Regions from separate parts of the Pseudarthrobacter sp. S3 genome, predicted to be linked through region 1. Evidence: riboswitches for the same ligand, from Rfam matches in the RefSeq annotation. Region 1 holds a riboswitch; each other region holds the start of a gene.
The links. Region 1 has a riboswitch for thiamine pyrophosphate ahead of thiD (bifunctional hydroxymethylpyrimidine kinase/phosphomethylpyrimidine kinase). Riboswitches for the same ligand answer to the same signal wherever they lie in the genome.
Positions count from the first base shown of each region.

Region 2: it holds a riboswitch for thiamine pyrophosphate, as region 1 does, so the genes downstream of both, ACQCSV_RS18865 (ECF transporter S component) here and thiD (bifunctional hydroxymethylpyrimidine kinase/phosphomethylpyrimidine kinase) in region 1, are expected to answer to the same signal.
Region 3: it holds a riboswitch for thiamine pyrophosphate, as region 1 does, so the genes downstream of both, thiO (glycine oxidase ThiO) here and thiD (bifunctional hydroxymethylpyrimidine kinase/phosphomethylpyrimidine kinase) in region 1, are expected to answer to the same signal.

Region 1 is NZ_CP189583.1:2,523,922-2,530,178, reverse strand. It holds gene ACQCSV_RS12125 (vitamin K epoxide reductase family protein) at 1-93, opposite strand, end outside; gene ACQCSV_RS12120 (Rne/Rng family ribonuclease) at 562-3,909, shown strand; TPP riboswitch at 4,011-4,108, shown strand; gene thiD (bifunctional hydroxymethylpyrimidine kinase/phosphomethylpyrimidine kinase) at 4,091-5,689, shown strand; gene rplU (50S ribosomal protein L21) at 5,962-6,257, shown strand, end outside.
Region 2 is NZ_CP189583.1:3,912,449-3,918,705, reverse strand. It holds gene ACQCSV_RS18895 (Na+/H+ antiporter subunit D) at 1-645, shown strand, start outside; gene ACQCSV_RS18890 (Na+/H+ antiporter subunit E) at 642-1,187, shown strand; gene ACQCSV_RS18885 (monovalent cation/H+ antiporter complex subunit F) at 1,184-1,462, shown strand; gene mnhG (monovalent cation/H(+) antiporter subunit G) at 1,452-1,874, shown strand; gene ACQCSV_RS18875 (DUF4235 domain-containing protein) at 1,992-2,255, opposite strand; gene ACQCSV_RS18870 (heme-degrading domain-containing protein) at 2,297-2,839, opposite strand; TPP riboswitch at 2,896-3,037, shown strand; gene ACQCSV_RS18865 (ECF transporter S component) at 3,102-3,752, shown strand; gene ACQCSV_RS18860 (ABC transporter ATP-binding protein) at 3,752-5,392, shown strand; gene ACQCSV_RS18855 (energy-coupling factor transporter transmembrane component T family protein) at 5,389-6,183, shown strand.
Region 3 is NZ_CP189583.1:2,954,289-2,960,545, forward strand. It holds gene ACQCSV_RS14100 (hypothetical protein) at 1-94, shown strand, start outside; gene ACQCSV_RS14105 (4a-hydroxytetrahydrobiopterin dehydratase) at 149-475, opposite strand; gene ACQCSV_RS14110 (thiazole synthase) at 548-1,363, opposite strand; gene thiS (sulfur carrier protein ThiS) at 1,368-1,604, opposite strand; gene thiO (glycine oxidase ThiO) at 1,601-2,956, opposite strand; TPP riboswitch at 2,949-3,068, opposite strand; gene thiE (thiamine phosphate synthase) at 3,096-3,872, shown strand; gene ACQCSV_RS14130 (RNB domain-containing ribonuclease) at 3,937-5,457, shown strand; gene ACQCSV_RS14135 (DEAD/DEAH box helicase) at 5,750-6,257, shown strand, end outside.

The DNA.
Region 1 (6,257 bases):
CATCGGCGGCACAGTCCCTGGCGAGTCGGGCAACGGCTCTGCCGCACTGGAGGCAGCCGGCGTGTCGGTGCCGTGGGAGGAAATGCTAGGCATGGTGTGTGGCGTCCTTTGCTTCGGGTGCTCCTTGCCCCGATTGTAACGCCGGCGGCTGGAAGGAGCATTCAACCGGGGCCATCACCTACGGATCCGTCGCCCTTGCTTCCGTCGCCCTTGCTTCCGCCGCCTTCAGCCCGGGTGTGAGAGAATGAAGATGGCTGGAGGCCGACCCACATGCGGACTCCGGTCCGGTGGCTTGTTTCAAGACCGCCAATGATGAGCAGGGCAGGCTTCGGATTCTCTGATCCGGCTTCCCGCAATTCCATTGGTCGGCACCTGGTTGTGGCGTGTAGAACAACGGGTTTCAGGACACAGCCGACGGCTCCCACGGGCTGCCGCACCCCTCTGCCGGTGCGAACCTGGGAGTATCCACTTGACTTCTGTCAACGCCCGCGGGTTTTGACAATATGTGCCCCAACGGGTGCCGGATGTGGCGGTGCGTCAGGGGCAGGAGTGTTGCCACATATGCAAAACGAACAAGCACCAGCCGTTAATGATGAAGCCGTTGCCGAAGTTACCGAAGCGCCCAAGAAGGTCGCCCGGACGCGCCGGAAGGCAGTGCCGAAGGCTGCGGAGGAAGGGCCCGTAACTGACGCCGTCGAGGCTGAGCCTGCGACGGACGCCGCGCCGGAGCCCAAGGTGCCGGTTCGCCGGACCCGCGCACGTAAGAAGGTGGACACCGCCGAACCGTTGCCGGCGTTCGCTGCTGAGGTTCTGGAGACAGCTGACGCCGTTGTTGCCGAGACGGGCGTAGAGCCTGCTGTGGTCGAACCCGCCGCCGAAGCCGCAGCCTCGGAGGTTGCAGCCCCAGAGGCTGCAACGGAGACCAAGCCCGTCCGCCGACGCCGCGTTGCCACGCGCAAAACGTCGGCCCCCGACGTCGCCCCCACGGCCGTAGACCTGACAGCTCCCGCGGAGCAGGCAGCCGCCGAAGCAGCAGTAATTCCGGCCCCGGACGCAGCGGGAGCCGCAGCTGCGGAAGCTGCCGCGCCCGCAGCAACCGCCGCCGCCGCGCCCGTCAAGGCGGCCGCCGTCGACGCTGCCGCCGCGCAGGCTGGAGAACCGGGTGCTGCCGAGTCTGCCGGCCCGTTCAGTTCACTGTTCCTTGAGCCGGCGTCAACCACGTCGGTGCTTTTCCAAGCCCCTGACCTCAGCAGCGCGGTCCGTCCGGCACCGGCTGCCGCCGTGGCTGAAGAGCCGGAAGAGGACGAGGCCGAAGACGGTGAAACGGACGACGCCAGCGGCCGCCGCAGGCGCCGCAGCCGTGGCCGGCGGGGACGCAGCCGTACCGGCGAAAGTGATGCTGACAGTGACAACGAAGGTGAAGACGGCGCAGCCGAAGAAGCTGATGAGGAATCCGCCGGGCAGGCCGACGAAGGCGTGACCTCCCGTCGCCGTCGCCGTCGCCGCCGTGGCGACCAGGATCTGGAACTGACCGGCGGAGAAGGCGACGACCCGCCCAACACGGTGACCCGCGTCCGTGCGCCGCGTGCAGCCACGGAAGCGCCGGTCAACAACCGCGTCACATCCGTCAAGGGTTCCACCCGCCTCGAAGCCAAGAAGCAGCGCCGCCGCGAATCCCGTGATACCGGCCGCCGCCGCACCGTCATCACCGAGGCCGAGTTCCTGGCCCGCCGCGAATCAGTGGACCGGCAGATGATTGTCCGCCAGCGCGACGACAGAATCCAGATCGGCGTCCTCGAAGACGGTGTGCTGGCCGAGCACTTTGTCTCCAAGACCCAGCAGGACTCCCTGATCGGCAACGTCTACCTCGGCAAGGTGCAGAATGTGCTGCCGTCCATGGAAGCGGCGTTTGTTGACATCGGACGCGGCCGCAACGCCGTCCTTTATGCCGGTGAAGTGAACTGGGAAGCCGTTAACCTCGAAGGCAAGCAGCGCCGGATCGAAAACGCGCTCAAGTCCGGCGACACCGTCCTGGTCCAGGTCACCAAGGATCCCGTGGGCCACAAGGGTGCACGCCTGACCAGCCAGATCTCGCTGCCCGGCCGCTACCTCGTCTACGTGCCCGGCGGCTCCATGACCGGCATCTCCCGCAAACTGCCCGACGTCGAGCGCAACCGGCTCAAGCGCATCCTCAAGGACCGCCTCCCCGAGCACGCCGGGGTAATTGTTCGCACCGCTGCCGAAGGCGCCTCGGAAGAGGAGCTCACGCACGACATCAACAGGCTGCGCGCGCAGTGGGAGGGCATCGAAAGCCAGTCCACGTCGACCAAGATCCTCGCGCCCGAGCTCCTCTACGGCGAACCGGACCTCACCATCAAGGTGGTCCGTGACGTCTTCAACGAGGACTTCTCCAAGCTTATTGTCTCGGGTGAAGAGGCCTGGGACACCATCGAGGCCTACGTCACGTACGTTGCCCCGGACCTCGTGGGCCGCCTGGAAAAGTGGACCAAGGACCAGGATATCTTCGCCGCGTGGCGGATCGACGAGCAGATCCACAAGGCCCTGGAACGTAAGGTCTTCCTGCCTTCGGGCGGCTCGCTGGTCATTGACCGCACCGAAGCCATGACCGTAGTGGACGTCAACACCGGCAAGTTCACCGGCAGCGGTGGCAACCTCGAAGAAACCGTCACCAAGAACAACCTCGAGGCAGCTGAAGAAGTGGTCCGGCAGCTCCGGCTACGGGACATCGGCGGCATCATCGTCATCGACTTCATAGACATGGTCCTGGAATCCAACCGGGACCTGGTTCTTCGCCGCATGGTGGAGTGCCTGGGCCGTGACCGGACCAAGCACCAGGTTGCAGAAGTGACGTCGCTGGGCCTCGTGCAGATGACGCGAAAGCGCATGGGTACCGGACTCCTGGAAGTCTTCGGGGAGCAGTGCGAATCCTGTGCAGGCCGCGGAATCGTCACCCACGACGACCCCGTAGAGCACCGCCGCGCCAATACCGTAGCCGCTGAGCACCATGTGCACCACGTGCAGCGGGTGGACAGCCGGCAGGAACCGCGCATCAACGATCAGCATGGTGACAGCATGCGCGCTGACACCATGCGCACCGACAGCCAGCGCCCGGACAGCCAGCGCTCGGACAGCCAGCCGGGTGGCCGCACTGACCGGAAGCGCCGCCGCGGACGTGGCGGCCAGCAACTGGAAACGGCACCGGCAGCGCCGGTGCAGATCCACACGGTCCACCCGGAACCCAGTGACGCCGAGCGCCACGCCAAGGCCGAGGCCACGCGGGCCGCGCTTGCGAACATTGCGGCCGCAGCCCACGCTGCGCACGTGCACGACGACGAAGTGGCTCGCGCATCAGCTGCGGCGGGACAAGCTCCGGCTGCACCAGTGCCGGCTTCGCGGCCCGAGATGGACTCCAATGGCCGTCCGGCCGCTGTGCTGACGTTCGGCGGCGAGCAGGTGGTGCTGCCGTTCGTGGCCCATCACGAGGACCAGCCGCACGCACCGGCCCTGACGCTTGACCGCCTCGCGGAGGCCTTCGCCCACCTTGGCGAGCCAGCCCCTGTCGTGGAAAACGAGCCGTCCGCAGTCCAGGCAGCTGCAAGCCAACCGGGCGAACCTGCCCGTCAGCACCAGCCGGCAGTGGCGGAGGAGGATTACTCCGACCACACCGAGGCGCCCCTCGCCCGCCGTCCCCGGCGGAACCGGAGCGCCAGCCGTGCCCAGGGCGCAGCCAACGCCACGTCTGTGGAGCATCACGAAGCCGGTCCGGCGGCTGCCGCTGGACACTCCCACGCCGCCAAGGCCCCGGAGTCCGTCAAGGTGGCTGAGAAGCCTGCGGCCATCAACGCGCCTATCATCCTCGGTGTTGGGGTTCCGGCCTCGGAGCTCTAACGAAGCAGCAGGGCAAGCCTCTACAACGGCGCCCGGACGTGTCTGTGAATCACAGGCTGCGTCCGGGCGTCCTGCGTTAAATCCCGAGGGACGCTAGGCTGGTGACTGACACGGGGTGCCGCGCAGAGAGCCGGCTGAGATCCACACCCGTTGAACCTGTCCGGCTAGCACCGGCGAAGGGATGTCTCCTTTGGCTTCAAGTTCTGTCCTTCCTCCTGCAACGCCCGCGGCGGTTCTGCCGGATATCTCAGCAAACCAGGGTGAGGTCCGGCCTGCGCCAGGCCGGTCTGGCAACGTCCAGGTGCTGCGTGACGTCCCGCGGGTGCTGTCCATTGCCGGATCGGACCCGTCAGGCGGCGCGGGCGTCCAGGCCGACCTCAAAAGCATTGCGGCTCTTGGCGGCTACGGCATGGCGGCCATCACTGCACTGACAGTCCAGAACACCCAGGGGGTGCAGGCGGTTCACGTGCCGCCGGCATCCTTCCTGGGCCAGCAGCTGGACGCCATCAGCGACGACATCACCATCGATGCGGTCAAGATCGGCATGCTCGGCGATGCTGCGGTGATTGGCGTGGTCCGGGACTGGCTGGAAAAGGCGCGTCCCGCCGTCGTCGTTCTCGATCCGGTGATGGTGGCCACGAGCGGTGACCGGCTGCTGCAGGAGTCTGCCGAGGCAGCTCTGCGGGAGCTGCTCCCGCTCGCTGACCTGATCACCCCCAACCTGGCCGAATTGGCCATCCTGGTGGGGGAGCCGCAGGCGCGGGACTGGCCTGATGCGCTCGGACAGGGGCAGCGGTTGTCCGCCGCGGCCGGTGCCACGGTCCTGGTCAAGGGCGGCCATCTCGACGGCGGTGCGTGCCCGGATGCCCTGGTCAACGCCGCCGGGCTGCTCGCCCAGGAGGTAGTGGAAGTGAGCGGTGACAGGATCCCAACCCGCAACAGCCACGGCACCGGCTGCTCGTTGTCGTCGGCTATGGCTACGGCCCAGGCCAGGCTGGGGAACTGGGAATCCGCGCTACGGCAAGTGAAGCCTTGGCTGGTCGGCGCACTGCAGGCCGCTGATCAGCTGGAGGTGGGCGGTGGCCACGGCCCCATCAACCACTTCCACCACATGAAACAGGTTCCGGCAGCCGGCGAATTCGCCCAGACGCTCCAGCGGGCGTCGGCGCCGGATCTTGCGGCCATCTACGGGCTGGATTTCATCCGCGACCTGGCGGGCGGCACGTTGGCTGAGGAAGAGTTCGGCTACTACCTTGCGCAGGACGCCATCTACCTGAACGGCTATTCGCGGGTCCTGGCCCGGGCCAGTGCGCTGGCGCCCACGGAAGCCGCGCAGACGTTCTGGGCAAAGTCTGCCCGGCAATGCCTTGAGGTCGAATCCGAGCTGCACCGCACGTGGCTGAGCACCAGGACGGTGGACTCCGCCCTTGGCCCAGTCACCAAGTCCTACGTGGACCACCTGCTGGCAGCCTCGGCCTCCGGCAGCTACGCGGTCCTCGTCGCTGCGGTGCTGCCGTGCTTCTGGTTGTACGCCGAGGTGGGACAGACCCTCCACGCGGAGTTCCTGGCCGCCGGTGCACCGAAGGAACACCCCTATGCCGACTGGCTGCGGGCCTACGCTGACGAGGACTTCGCGCAGGCCACCCGCGACGCCATCGCCTTGGCTGACGAGGCCGGCCGGAGCGCTTCCGCGGATGAACGTGCGGCGATGCTCGTGGCGTTCAGGCAGTCGTGCCGGTTCGAAGTGGAATTCTTCGACGCGCCGCGAATTCATTCCTGACAGTCAAGGGCCCGCGTGGCCTGTACGATAGTCAGGCACGGTTTCGGATTGTCAGTGCAGTACCTGCTTATGGGTCCTAGCACAGACAACCGACCGTAACCAGCCTCATTTGCGGCCGAAGGCAAAATTAGCGTATTCTAGATCTTCGGTGCTTACGCCAACACTTGGGTTACGACCCCACGGCGTTGAGGCACAGCGAGAACCCGGCCGATTATTGAATCGGGTTCAGCACGCAAATTTAGTAATAAACGTCGAGAGAAGTGAGTTCCCAAGTGGTGTACGCGATTGTCCGCGCAGGCGGCCGCCAAGAGAAGGTTTCCGTTGGAGACTTCGTTACCCTGAACCGCGTCCCCGGTGGAGCCGGCAGCACTTTTGAGTTGCCCGCACTGCTCCTGGTAGACGGTGACAAAGTCACCTCTGCTGCTGCGGACCTGGCCAAGGTAACGGTTACGGCTGAGATCCTCGAAGACCTCCGTGGTCCGAAGATCGTCATCCAGAAGTTCAAGAACAAGACCGGTTACAAGAAGCGCCAGGGTCACCGTCAGGAATTGACCAAGGTCAAGATCAC
Region 2 (6,257 bases), 1.4 Mb from region 1:
TCGGTGGCCGGGCTTGGCGCCGCCGTGTTCTACGTGGCCCACCACATCACCATTCAGACCAGCCTTTTCATGGTCACGGGCCTGATCGAACGCCGTGGCGGCAGCTCTTCCGTGGACAGGTTGGCAGGCCTGGCCAAGCTGTCACCCATGCTGGCCCTGCTGTTCTTTATCCCCGCCATGAACCTGGCCGGGATCCCGCCGTTCTCCGGGTTCCTGGGGAAGGTGGGGCTCATCCAGGCGGGCATCGAACTGGGCACGCCGCTGGCCTACGCCCTGGTGATCGGCGGCGTGGTCACCAGCCTCCTGACCCTGCTGGCTGTCGCACGGGTCTGGAACCGCGCGTTCTGGCGCAAGCCCTCGGACGCCGAGCACCCGGACCCCGTCTTGCTGGCCGCGCCCGAGGATTCGGACACCGGCAGCCGGGCCGGCCGCAAGAACGTCACGCTGCTGCCCCGGACCATGGTGGGTTCAACGCTGGGCCTGGTGGCGCTGGGCGTGTCACTGACGGTCTTCGCCGGCCCGTTGTTCACCGTCTCGGACCAGGCCGCCCACGAAATGCTGGACAGATCCGCCTACATTCAGGCCGTTCTGGGCGAGGACACGCAGGTTCCCCCGATGGCCCTGAAAGACGGAGGAGGCAAATGAGCCGCCGGCGGATTTCCCTGCGCCAGGAACTGCCCCTGCTGGTATGGCTGGTGATCGTCTGGGGCGCCCTGTGGCAGGACCTCAGCCCCGGCAACCTGCTGTTCGGCGCGTTGCTGGCCGTGCTCGTGGCCCGGATGTTCTACCTGCCGCCGGTAGAAGTCAGCGGCCGCTTCAACATTCTTCACGCCGTGCCATTTGCCCTGCGTTTCCTGGGCAGGGTGGCGGCAGCGAGCGTTGAGGTCATGTACTTGGCGGCTGTCCGCGGCCCCCGGGTCATCAGCTCCGTCGTCGCAGTGCCGTTGCGGAGCCACCAGGACCTCATGGTCACCGCCACCGGGCATGTGATCTCCCTGATCCCGGGCTCCCTGGTGGTGGAAGTGGACCGGTCAACGTCCACCTTGTACCTCCACGGGCTCAACGTCAGCAGCCCGGAAGAGGTCGCGAACCTGCGCAGGGAAGTCCGCTCGATCGAGGCGGACCTGATCAGGATCATGGGTTCCCGCGAAGAACTCGAAGCAATCCGGCAGGAGGCCGCAGCATGATGCAGACCGTTCTGGCTGTTACGGCAGTCATTCTTTCGCTGGCAGCGGCGGGAGCCATCATCAGGATCTCCCGCGGCCCGTCGCTGCTGGACAGGGTGCTGGCCTCCGACGTCCTGCTTGCGATCCTCGGCGCGGCCCTGTGTATCGATATGGCCGTCAACCGGCACCTGAACAACCTGATGCTGCTGGTGGCGCTGTCCATTGTCGGCTTCATCGGGTCAGTGACAGTTGCGCGCTTTGTGGCCGACCGTCGGGAGCAAGCCAATGAATCCTGAGGCCGGCGTGGTTGATAACGTCATCGATACCGTGTCGGCGGTGTTCCTGCTGGTGGGTGCCCTCATGTCCCTCGCCGCCGCCGTCGGACTGCTCCGCTTTCCGGACCTGCTCAGCCGCATGCACGCGGCCACCAAGCCCCAGGTGCTGGGGCTGTTCCTGCTCCTTGCGGCCATCGGCCTGCAGATGCGCACCTGGTGGGTGTGGCCCGCGCTGCTCGTGGCCTGGATTTTCCAGCTGCTGACCGTGCCGGTTTCTGCCCACATGGTGGGCCGCGCCGGGTACCGCACCAAGCACCTGCACCGCGAGCTGCTCAGCTCCGATGAACTCGACGCCGTGGTTCAGAAGGCGGCACAATCCGCCCGGGATGACTCCTCCCGGGATGAAGCGGACGACGGCGGCCGGCGGGGCTGAGCCTCATTCGTCGATGCTAGTGTTCCGCCCCGCGCGCGAGTTTTTGTCCAGATAACACGGCGTCAGTGCCGGTTGGAGGCCTTTAGCTGGACAAAAACTCATGGGTTGGTGGTGCGCTTAGACGATGTCCTGGGACTTGGCGAAGCGGGTAATGGCCCGCTGTGTGCCGCGGTTGGCCAGCACCTGGATGATGGTGCTGACCGAGGCCGAAATAAGCGCGAACGTCAGCGCCGAGCGGAGGCTCGTGGGGGTGTCTTCATCCTTGCCGGTGGGAGGCTTCCGGCCCGTGGACTTTTCCCACACGGTATTGACCATCTTGGTGCCGACGAATCCGGCGCCGAGGCTGATTGCAGTGCCGAGCAGCTTGATGAACAGGTTCATTCGTTGAACTCCTTGTGAGCGGATCCGGGACTGCCTTTAGCCTAACCCGGCCGCATCGACTCCAGAATCTCCCGCAGGGCCTCCACCACGAGATCATGGTCCTGCTGTTGGGGCAGGCCCGAGACCGTCACCGTGGCTACGGCACCCACGCCGGTGACGTAGACCGGGAAGCAGCCGCCGTGGGCCGCGTAGACGGTTTCGTCGTACCAGCCGTGGTCCTCGATCCGGCCGCCGTGCAGCCGGCCGCGGAGGCCCACCAGCAACGACGGGATCTCATACCTGGCGGCGGTGCGCTGCTTCGCCCGGATCCAGTGCTCGTTGTCGGGGGTGGCCCCGTCCAGGGCAACATGGAAAAGGACCTGGTCACCCTTCGTGATGTCGATCGCGATAGGCAGCTGGCGCGATTTGCCGAGCTCCACCAGCAGCAGCCCCAGGTTGAGGGAATCATCCCTGGTGAAATGGGGAAACTGCAGCTCGCTGACCTCGCCCTCGATGCGGGCGATCAGGGCCTCCAGCAGCCCCGCCGGCTGGGGCACCGTCGCATCGGGATTGAACGCAGTCACAGTCGGGTTGTTGGCAGTCATGGCCCACAATCTACCCCGCCCGCGGTGTAAACTGGAGCACGCCCATCAGGGCAGATTTATTACGACAGGGGAGCGCCGCCGTCGGACATCACTGGCATTGCCAGGGACCCGCAGGCCGGCGCTGAGAGTGCGGACAGCCGCAGACCCTCGAACCTGATCCGGTTAGTACCGGCGCAAGGGAGTCGAGTTCTCGAAGGGTCCGGCAACGGCGGCAGCGCCGCTTACCGGGGCACTTTCCCCTCCTGTTCCTCAGGAGGACAATATGACAACTGCAGCATTCAAAAAGACCGGCAATACCTGGCGTGTTGTGGACATCGTGGTGGCGGCGCTCATCGCCATCACCGGCGGCGTGATCTTCTGGGCGTGGTCCCAAGCCGCCGGCATCGTTTCCGCACCGATGAATGCCGTTTACCCCCCGCTGACCGGCCTGATCGCCGGCGGCTGGATGATCCCGGCAGTGCTGGGCATGCTCATCATCCGCAAACCCGGCGCGGCGCTCTTCTGCGAAACTGTGGCCGCCACCGGCGAACTCATCATGGGCTCGCAGTACGGCGCCACGGTGCTGATCTCCGGACTCCTCCAGGGCCTGGGCGCCGAACTGGTGTTCTTCCTGCTGGTGTACGGCAACTTCCGGTTCAAATCCTCCCTGCACCAGAAATACAACCTCATCGCCGCTCTACTTGCCGGTGCCGGGGCGGGGCTGTTCTGCGGCCTCAACGACTCGTTTCTGCCGTGGGGCTGGAATATCGCCTACGAGCCGGGCGACAAGCTCGCCTACATCGTGTTCTGCACCATCTCCGGCGCGGTGATTGCGGGCGCGCTGTCCTGGATCGCCACGCGCGGCCTGGCCAAGACCGGTGTGCTGAGCTCGTTCGCGTCCCGGAAGGCAGCGTCGGAGCCCGCCTTCAACTGATGACCGCTTCCGACGCCGGCGCTTCCGGAGTGCGCCCCGCCACGGTATCCGCCCGTGGCTGGGGCTGGCGGCATGCCGGCCGTTCCGCCCCCGCCGTCCATGGGCTCGACCTCGACATCGCTCCCGGCGAGCGGGTGCTGCTGCTGGGCCCGTCGGGCGCGGGCAAGTCAACGCTGCTGCACGCGCTCGCGGGGGTGCTGGGGGATGAAGGAGACGACGCCGACGAAACCGGTTCGCTGCTGATCGACGGGGTGGTTCCCCGCGGGCAGCGCGGCCGCTCAGGCCTGATGCAGCAAGACCCCGAAACGCAGGTAGTTCTGTCGCGCCTGGGTGACGACGTCGCCTTCGGCGCCGAGAACCTCGCCGTTCCACGGGACGAGATCTGGCGGCGCGTCCATGAAGCGCTCGACGACGTCGGGCTGCGAAGTACCGGGGCCGGCGCTGTTTTGAACGCCAATGGCACTGGTGTGGACGCCGACGGCGGGCCAGGTGCCGCCGGGCTCCCGCTGGACCACCCGACGTCGGCTCTGTCCGGCGGACAGAAACAGCGTCTGGCGCTGGCCGGGATCCTCGCGATGCGGCCCGGGCTGATCCTGCTGGATGAGCCCACCGCGAACCTGGATCCCGCCGGCGTGCTGGAAGTCCGGGACGCTGTGGGCCGCTGCCTGGACAAAACCGGCGCCACACTCGTTGTGGTGGAACACCGCGTGTCCGTCTGGAAGGACCTGGTTGACCGGATTGTGGTGCTCCAGCCGGGCTCCGCTGCGGGCTCCGCAGGAAGTTTGGCCGCTACATCCGCTGTCCTCCTGGACGGGCCGCCGGATCAGGTGCTCGCGGACGCACGGGACATGCTGATCGGTGCGGGCGTCTGGGTGCCGGGGTATGTTCCGGCAACCCGGAGCCGCGCGTCCGCAGGCTCCGGTGAGCTGCTGCTGGCCGCCGCGGACCTGGCAGTCTCCCGTGAGCGTCCGCGGCGCCGCGGCTTCCGGACCATCCCACCGGTGCCGGTGCAGCAGGGCATCACAGCCCAGGTCCGTTCCGGCCACGCACTCACCATCACGGGGCCCAACGGCGCCGGGAAGTCAACGTTTGCGCTGACGCTCGCCGGATTGCTGGCGCCGGTGGCCGGGAAGGTGGCTGCCGCCGTCGAGCTTTCCGCGGGCGCCGGGATCGATCCGTTCAAATGGAAAGCCCACCAACTGATTTCCCGCATCGGAACCGTGTTCCAGGAGCCCGAGCACCAGTTCGTTACCGGCCGGGTGCTGGACGAACTGATGTTCGGTCCGCGGCATCTGGGCCATGGCGAGGAGCGGGTCGAAGAGCTGCTGGAACGGCTGCGCCTGACGCACCTGGTGGAAGCCAATCCGTACACACTGTCCGGCGGCGAAAAGCGGCGCCTGTCGGTGGCCACCGTCCTGGCGGCCCACCCGCGTGTGCTGGTGCTGGACGAGCCGACGTTCGGCCAGGACGCCAACACCTGGGCCGAGCTCGCATCGTTCCTTTCCGAACTGCTGGACGCCGGGACCTCCGTAGTTTCCGTGACCCACGACCAGGAATTCAGCGCCGTCCTGGGCGGGGCCGAACTGCGGCTTGGCCCGGCCTCACGCGGCGGCGCCCGCCAGGAAGCGGGTGCGGCATGAGGGATGCCCTGACTCTCCGCGGCAACCAGGCACCGCTGACGCGCGCCAACCCGTTGGCCAAGTTCGCCGTCGTTTTCCTCATCACGCTGGTGCTGGCGCTCTCCATCGACTGGGTGTCCGCCTCGGTGGCGATTGCGGCGGAACTGGCGCTCTTACCGCTGGCTGGCCTTACCCTGCGCCTGTTGTGGCAGCGCGGCTGGCCGCTCATCATCGCGGCAGCCCTGGGCGGCTGGAGCACAGCGATCGTCGCGGCCGATAGCGGCGCTGTACTGCTCGACGTCGGGATCTGGTCCATCAGCGAAGGCTCCCTGCAGCTGGGAATTGGCTTCATGCTGCGCGGCCTCGCGATAGCACTGCCGGCGATCCTCCTTATGACGTGCACAGACCCCACTGACCTCGCGGATGCGCTGGCACAGCGAGCCCGGTTGCCGCACCGGTTTGTCCTCGGCACGCTGGCCGCGATGCGCCTGGTGGGACTTTTGGCCGAGGAGTGGCAGACCATCGGCATGGCGCGGCGGGCCCGCGGGGTGGGCTCGCAGGGCACCCTGCTGCAACGGCTGCGGGCTACCCTCGGGCAGAGCTTTGGGCTCCTGGTCCAGGCCATCCGCCGCGCATCCCGTCTGGCCGTCACCATGGAAGCGCGCGGTTTTGGCACCGGGCAGCGGACGTGGGCCCGGGAATCCACCTATTCGGCGCTGGACGCCTGGGTGCTGGCGGGAGGAGTGCTGATCGCGGCGGCGGCCGTGGTTGCCGCGGCCGCGATGGGGACCTGGAACTTCGTCTGGCGTTAGCTCGATCCTGCGGGGGCGTCCTGCCTGCAGTGTGCGGTGTATCGAATATCGCATGGGGCGGGTATTTCTGCCGC
Region 3 (6,257 bases), 430 kb from region 1:
GGGCACCGTCGCTGCCATCGGGACGGTCATCTACCTCGGGCGGATCCGCGAAGGCCACGATACTCAGCGGCTGACGCAGGCGCTCAAATTGTAGGCAATTTCTTATAGAACGGTGACCACCACCCAGCAGGGTGGTGGTCACCGTCCTTTAAGCCACCGGCTGGGCAGTAGCACCGAGCCGGGCGGCAGCAGCACTCACGGCCGCCGCCGCAGTGGCATCCCGTTCAGTGGCCTCGCCGCCGGCGTCGTGGGACGTATAGCGGAGATGGACCTTGTTGTAGCGCCAGTCAAGGTCCGGGTGGTGGTTCTGGTCTTCGGCCAGGCGTCCGACGGCGGCAATCAGCTCGAGTGCAGCGGCCGCCGTCGGCGTCTTATAGACAGCAACGAGCCCGCCCTGCCGGTACTGCCAGCCAGGCAGCGCGGCGAGGACGGCCTCGACCCGCTCGCGTGTGAGTGTGTCATGCTTGCCGGCCATGGCGGCCTCCTTGGCTCGTCTGGTGAGCCCGCCGCGGCCTTTGCCGACGGCGCCCGGCCTGGAGGAGAAGGCCTAGAGAAACTCTGCCCGGCCTTCCATGGCCGATGACGCCAAAGCGTGCTCGCGGCGCGGAATCCTGCCGGCCGCTTTCGCCAGCCTACCGGCGATGACGGCGTGTTTGAAGGCCTCCCCCATGAGTGCCGGGTTCTGCGCACGCGTGACCGCGGTCGCCAGCAGCACGGCGTCACAGCCAAGTTCCATGGCCAGTGCGGCGTCGGATGCCGTGCCGATGCCTGCGTCCAGCACCACGGGCACCGAGGCGCGCGAGACGATCAGTTCGATGTTGTGTGGATTCAGGATTCCCAGGCCGGTGCCGATGGGCGCTCCGAGCGGCATAACCGCGGTAGCACCCAGGTTTTCCAGCCGCAGGGCCAGGACCGGGTCATCGTTGGTGTAGGCAAACACTTTGAAGCCGCGGTTTACAAGCTGTTCCGTGGCGTCCACCAGCTCCACGGCGTCCGGCAGCAGGGTCTGTTCATCGGCGATGACTTCCAGCTTGAGCCAGTCGGTTTCCAGCGCTTCGCGGGCGAGTTCCGCCGTCATAACCGCGTCCCGGGCGGTGAAGCAGCCTGCAGTGTTGGGCAGGATCCGGATCCCGTGGTCCACCAGGAGCTGGAAAAGGGACCCCGATTCGGCTGGCGAATAGCGCCTCATGGCCACGGTGGTCAGTTCGGTTCCGGACGCCAGCAGGGCAGCGCCCAACCCGTCGAGGCTCGGGGCTCCCCCGGTGCCCATGATGAGGCGGGAGCCGAGCTCGAAGCCGTCGATCATCAGCCTGTCAGCGGCTTCGGGCAGGTTCTGTGAGCTGATGTTGCTAGTTACTGTCATGGTGTCAGCCTCCCTGGACTGCTGTGACCAGTTCGACGTCGTCACCTTCGGCGAGCGCCGTGACGAACCACTGGCTGCGGGGTACTACTTCGGAGTTATGGGCGACGGCGACGCCGAGTTTCTGCCCGTCTGTCGCCTGACCGTTGGCTGCGAGGGGGCGGCCTGTGATCTGACTGATAAGGGTGGTGATGGAGGCGTCGTCCGCCACGGAATGGCGCGAGCCGTTGAGGGTGATGTTCATGCTGATTCCTTCTGAGGGTCGAGGTCCTTCATGTTGCTGATGTCCTTGGGTGGGGACTGTGTGCCGGTTGTGCGGTGCTGTCTTGAAAAGCGCGCCGGGTTGAGCGCCCACCAACGAGGATCCGTCCGGCCGTCGAGCAATTCCCGGCAGATCGCTGCCGCCGCCGGAGCAAGGAGCACTCCGTGACGGAAGAACCCGGTGGCAATAATCAGCCCGGCAATGTTCTCCATGCTCTCCTGGTTTCCCGTTCCTGGTGCGGAAACCGGTACGCGGCCCAGGAGCGGCGCGTTGTCCGGGGTCGCCGGCCTTGCCCGTGCCGTGCATTCCAGGAGTTCAAGCTCCGAGACGGCCGGCACCAGGACCTGGGCGTCACGCAGCAACTGGTAGACGCCGCCGGCCGAGACAGCACCATCGCCTGTCCCGGCGAGCGCGTCCTCCCGTTGCGTCGCCCCGATCACCACCGTGCCGTCCCCTCTGGGAACGATGTAGACCGGCACACCATGGACTATTCCGCGGACTGTCGAGGTGAGGAGCGGACGCAGGTGCTCCGGAACAGCAAGGCGCAGGATGTCACCGTAGACGGGTCGCAGGGGCAGGTGCAGCCCAGCAGGCAGGCCTTCCAGCGACCCCGCCGCCAATCCGTTGGCCACAATCGTCTCCCCGGCGTGGACAGTTCCGCCGTCAGCGAGCGCCACGCCGCAGATGCGTCCGTCCTCCCAAAGAACGGCAGCGGCCCGCTGGTCAACGGCGAATCCCCCGCGGGCACCGGCCACGGCGGTTTCTGCTCCCGGTTCGTGGACGGCCAGGACTTCCTGGAGGCACGCCACCAGCTTCCGTGGATCCACCTGATGGTCTGCGGGGATGTCCAGGGCACAGGAGATGGCCGGGCTGAGCAGGGATTCCCTGGACCTGGCCTCACGGACAGTCAGGGGTTCCACCACCAGGCCGCTGGCCTGCTGTACGGCCCGGAGGTCCATCAGCGCCCTGCGGTCCGCGGCGTCCGCGCCGATGGCGAGGGTCGGCGTCGTCAGGTATCCGGTCTCGCCAGCCCCTGCCAGGGCGAGGTCTGCCGCGAAACCGGGCCACAGGCCGGAGGATGCAAGCATCAGCTCCAGGAGGTCTCCCTCCTGATAGTGGAGTTCGCTTACAGGTGCCAGCATGCCGGCGGCTGCCCAGCTGGCGCCTCTCCCGGGCGCGTCATCGATCAGCACAACGGAACGGCCGGACCGCCGGGCCTCCCAGGCTATGGCGTGGCCGATGACTCCACCGCCGATGACCGCCACGTCGGCGAGCAGCACCGGGTCCGGTCGGAATGATGCAGTCTCAGGCGGGCTGCTTATTGCGGGGGGCATATGGTTCCTTCCCTACGCCGGTACTAGCCGGATCAGGTCAAGCGGTCGGCTCTGACGCCCTCTCAGCCCGGCCGCTTTGTGACGGCTGCAACGGGCTCCCGCAGTACCTGCCCAGTTTAGGGGAATTAGGCTGGTTTCCATGAACTCGCAATCCTTCGCCGCTGCAGGCACGCCCTCAGCCAGCTCTTCCACACCCGAATCCTCGATCTCAACAGATCCCACCGGCGGCATAGGCCCGGGCCTCCCGCACAGCGCCCGGCTGTACCTCTGCACCGACTCACGCCGTGACCGCGGCGACTTTGGCGAGTTTGTGGACGCGGCTTTTGCCGGCGGCGTCGACATCATCCAGCTCCGCGACAAGGCGATCGAGGCGGCGGAGGAGCTGGAGCTGCTGGCCGTGCTTCAGGCCGCGGCCGAACGCCACGCAAAGTTATGGGCCGTCAATGACCGTGCAGATGTCGCTATGCTGTCCGGCGCCCCCGTCTTCCACATCGGGCAAAAAGACCTGCCGGTCGCTTCCGCCCGCGCCCTGCTTGGGGCACCCACAGCGGTCGGGCTGTCCACGCACACCGCCGAACAGATCGAAGGCGCCATCCGGCTGTCCGGCGGGCTGACGTCCGAACGCGGCCTGGACTACTTCTGCGTCGGACCGGTCTGGGCCACTCCCACCAAGCCCGGCCGGGCCGGCGTCGGCCTTGAGCTGGTGCGGTACGCTGCCGAAGCAGTCCGCGCTGCCGGCGGCGCCCAGGCCACCTTGCCCTGGTTTGCCATCGGAGGCATCGATCTTGGCAACGTGGAGCAGGTAGTGGAGGCCGGTGCCGGCAGGATTGTGGTGGTGCGTGCCATCACCGAGGCCCCCGATCCCGCAGCGGCGGCTGCAGCACTCGTGGCGGCCCTGGACGCAGGCGCATCCTGACAATTCCCCGCGTGGCGGACCGTGGGCGTGCACGATCCATGCAAATCGGGCTAACCTGATTTTCGTGTCACATCATCGGTTGGCCCCCAATGTCCACGAGCAGACCAACGAGCTCGCGGCGGCACTGAGCGCCCTGCGGACCGAGCTGGAACTTCCCGGAACCTACCCGGCGGAGGCGGTCCGGGACGCGGAAGCGGCGGTGGCCGCACACGAGTTGCCGGGCGCTGACCTGACAGAGGTGGACTTCCTCACCATCGATCCGGCGTCCTCCACTGACCTGGACCAGGCGCTGTTCATCGAGCGCGCGGACGCTGGCTACCGCGTGCTCTATGCCATCGCTGATGTGCCGTCCTTTGTCCGCCCCGGCGGCGTGCTGGATGCAGAGACCCGGCGCCGCGGCCAAACGTTCTACGCCCCGGACGGCCGGATCCCGCTGCACCCTGAGGTCATCAGCGAAGGAGCCGGCAGCCTCCTGGCCGGGCAGCTTTGTTCCGCCTACGTGTGGGAGTTCGGGCTGGACAACACCGCACAGGTCTCCACGGTGAGTATCCGCAGGGCCACCATCCGCAGCAGGGCCAAGCTGAGCTACAAGGGAGTCCAGGCCGAACTCGACGCCGGGACGCCCGCTCCCGTGCTGCAGCTCCTGAAGGAAGTGGGGCTCAAACGGGTTGAACTGGAGCGGCAGCGTGGCGGCGCCAGCCTGAACATGCCTGAGCAGGAAATCGTGCAACTGCCCGACGGCGGCTACCGGATTGCCGCGGCACCGCAGCTTCCGGTGGAGGACTGGAACGCCCAGATTTCCCTGATGACCGGAATGTCGGCGGCGAACCTCATGTTGGCGGGAAAAGTTGGCATCCTGCGCACCATGCCGGCGCCGGACGAGCGCTCACTGCGCCACTTCCGCCTCCAGACCGAGGCCTTGGGCAAGCCGTGGGACGGCAAAATCAGCTACGGCGAATACCTCCGCAGCCTTGATCCGACAGTGCCCCGGCAACTGGCCATCCTGCACTCCGCCGGCATGCTGTTCCGCGGCGCCAGCTACACGGCGTTTGACGGCACCGTCCCGGACGACGCCGTCCAGTCCGCCATCGGCGCCGCCTATGCCCACACCACAGCACCGCTCCGGCGCCTTATCGACCGCTTTGTCCTGGTAATCTGCGAAGCCTTGAGCAACGGCAAGCCGGTACCGGACTGGGCGCGGGAAGCCCTGCCGTCCCTGCCGGAGATCATGGCCGGATCCGACCAGTTGGCATCGCGGATGGAGCGCATGGCGCTGGACACGGTGGAGGCCGCGCTGTTGGTCAACCATGTGGGCCAGGAATTCGAAGCGATCGTGATTTCCGGCTCCAAGCCACAAAAGGACAACGGAAACGGTAACGGGAAAAACGGCAACGGAGCCAGGAACGGCGCTGCGAAAAACGGGGCTGCGAAAAACGGGAACGGCCCCTCGGGGATCATCCAGATCGCCGAACCCGCCGTGACGGCACGCTGCGCCGGCGACCTGCAATCGGGCACAAAGGTGCGGGTCCGCCTGATCTCCTCCGATATTGCCGCGCGAGAGGTCCACTTTGAGCTGCTGGCCTGAACCATCAGTGCCCGGCCTGATCGGCCCAAAGCCGGGATTCCCGGTCCTTGCGGCTAGACTGAAGAAGTAGATATGGATGCCCGGTCGTTGATTTCCTTGATTTTGAATTCAACAAGCCCGCCCCTACGCGATCTTGAGATGCACCCGTTGGTCACCAGTGCCAGCATTTTGATAGCCCGCGATCGGCTTCCACTGGATTTGCTTGCGCGCCAGAGCGTGCTCCGGAACGGCCATGTTGGCCGGCCCGTTGAGCAGGCAGCGCCAATGCCCAAATGAATAAGGAAACTCCCCTGTGAGTGAATTGCATACCCACCAGATCCTGACTGACGACTCCGGCATCGAGACGATCGAACCCGAAGAAACCATCATCTCGGACGAGAAGCCGCACGAGATTGAGGAAAAATCCTTCGCTGACTTCAACGTCCGCGCCGACATCGTGGAATCCCTGGCCGACGCCGGGATCACCCACCCCTTCCCCATCCAGGCCATGACACTGCCCGTGGCGCTTTCGGGCCACGACATCATCGGTCAGGCCAAGACCGGCACCGGCAAGACCCTCGGCTTCGGCATCCCCGCCCTGCAGCGCGTTGTGGGTCCGGACGACGCCGGCTATGACAAGCTCGCAGTTCCCGGCGCACCGCAGGCCCTGGTCATCGTGCCCACCCGCGAACTGGCCGTCCAGGTGGCCAACGATCTCCAGAACGCCTCCCGCAAGCGTAACGCCCGCATTACCACCATCTACGGCGGCCGTGCCTACGAGCCCCAGGTGGAGGCCCTGCAGAGCGGCGTCGAGGTGGTCG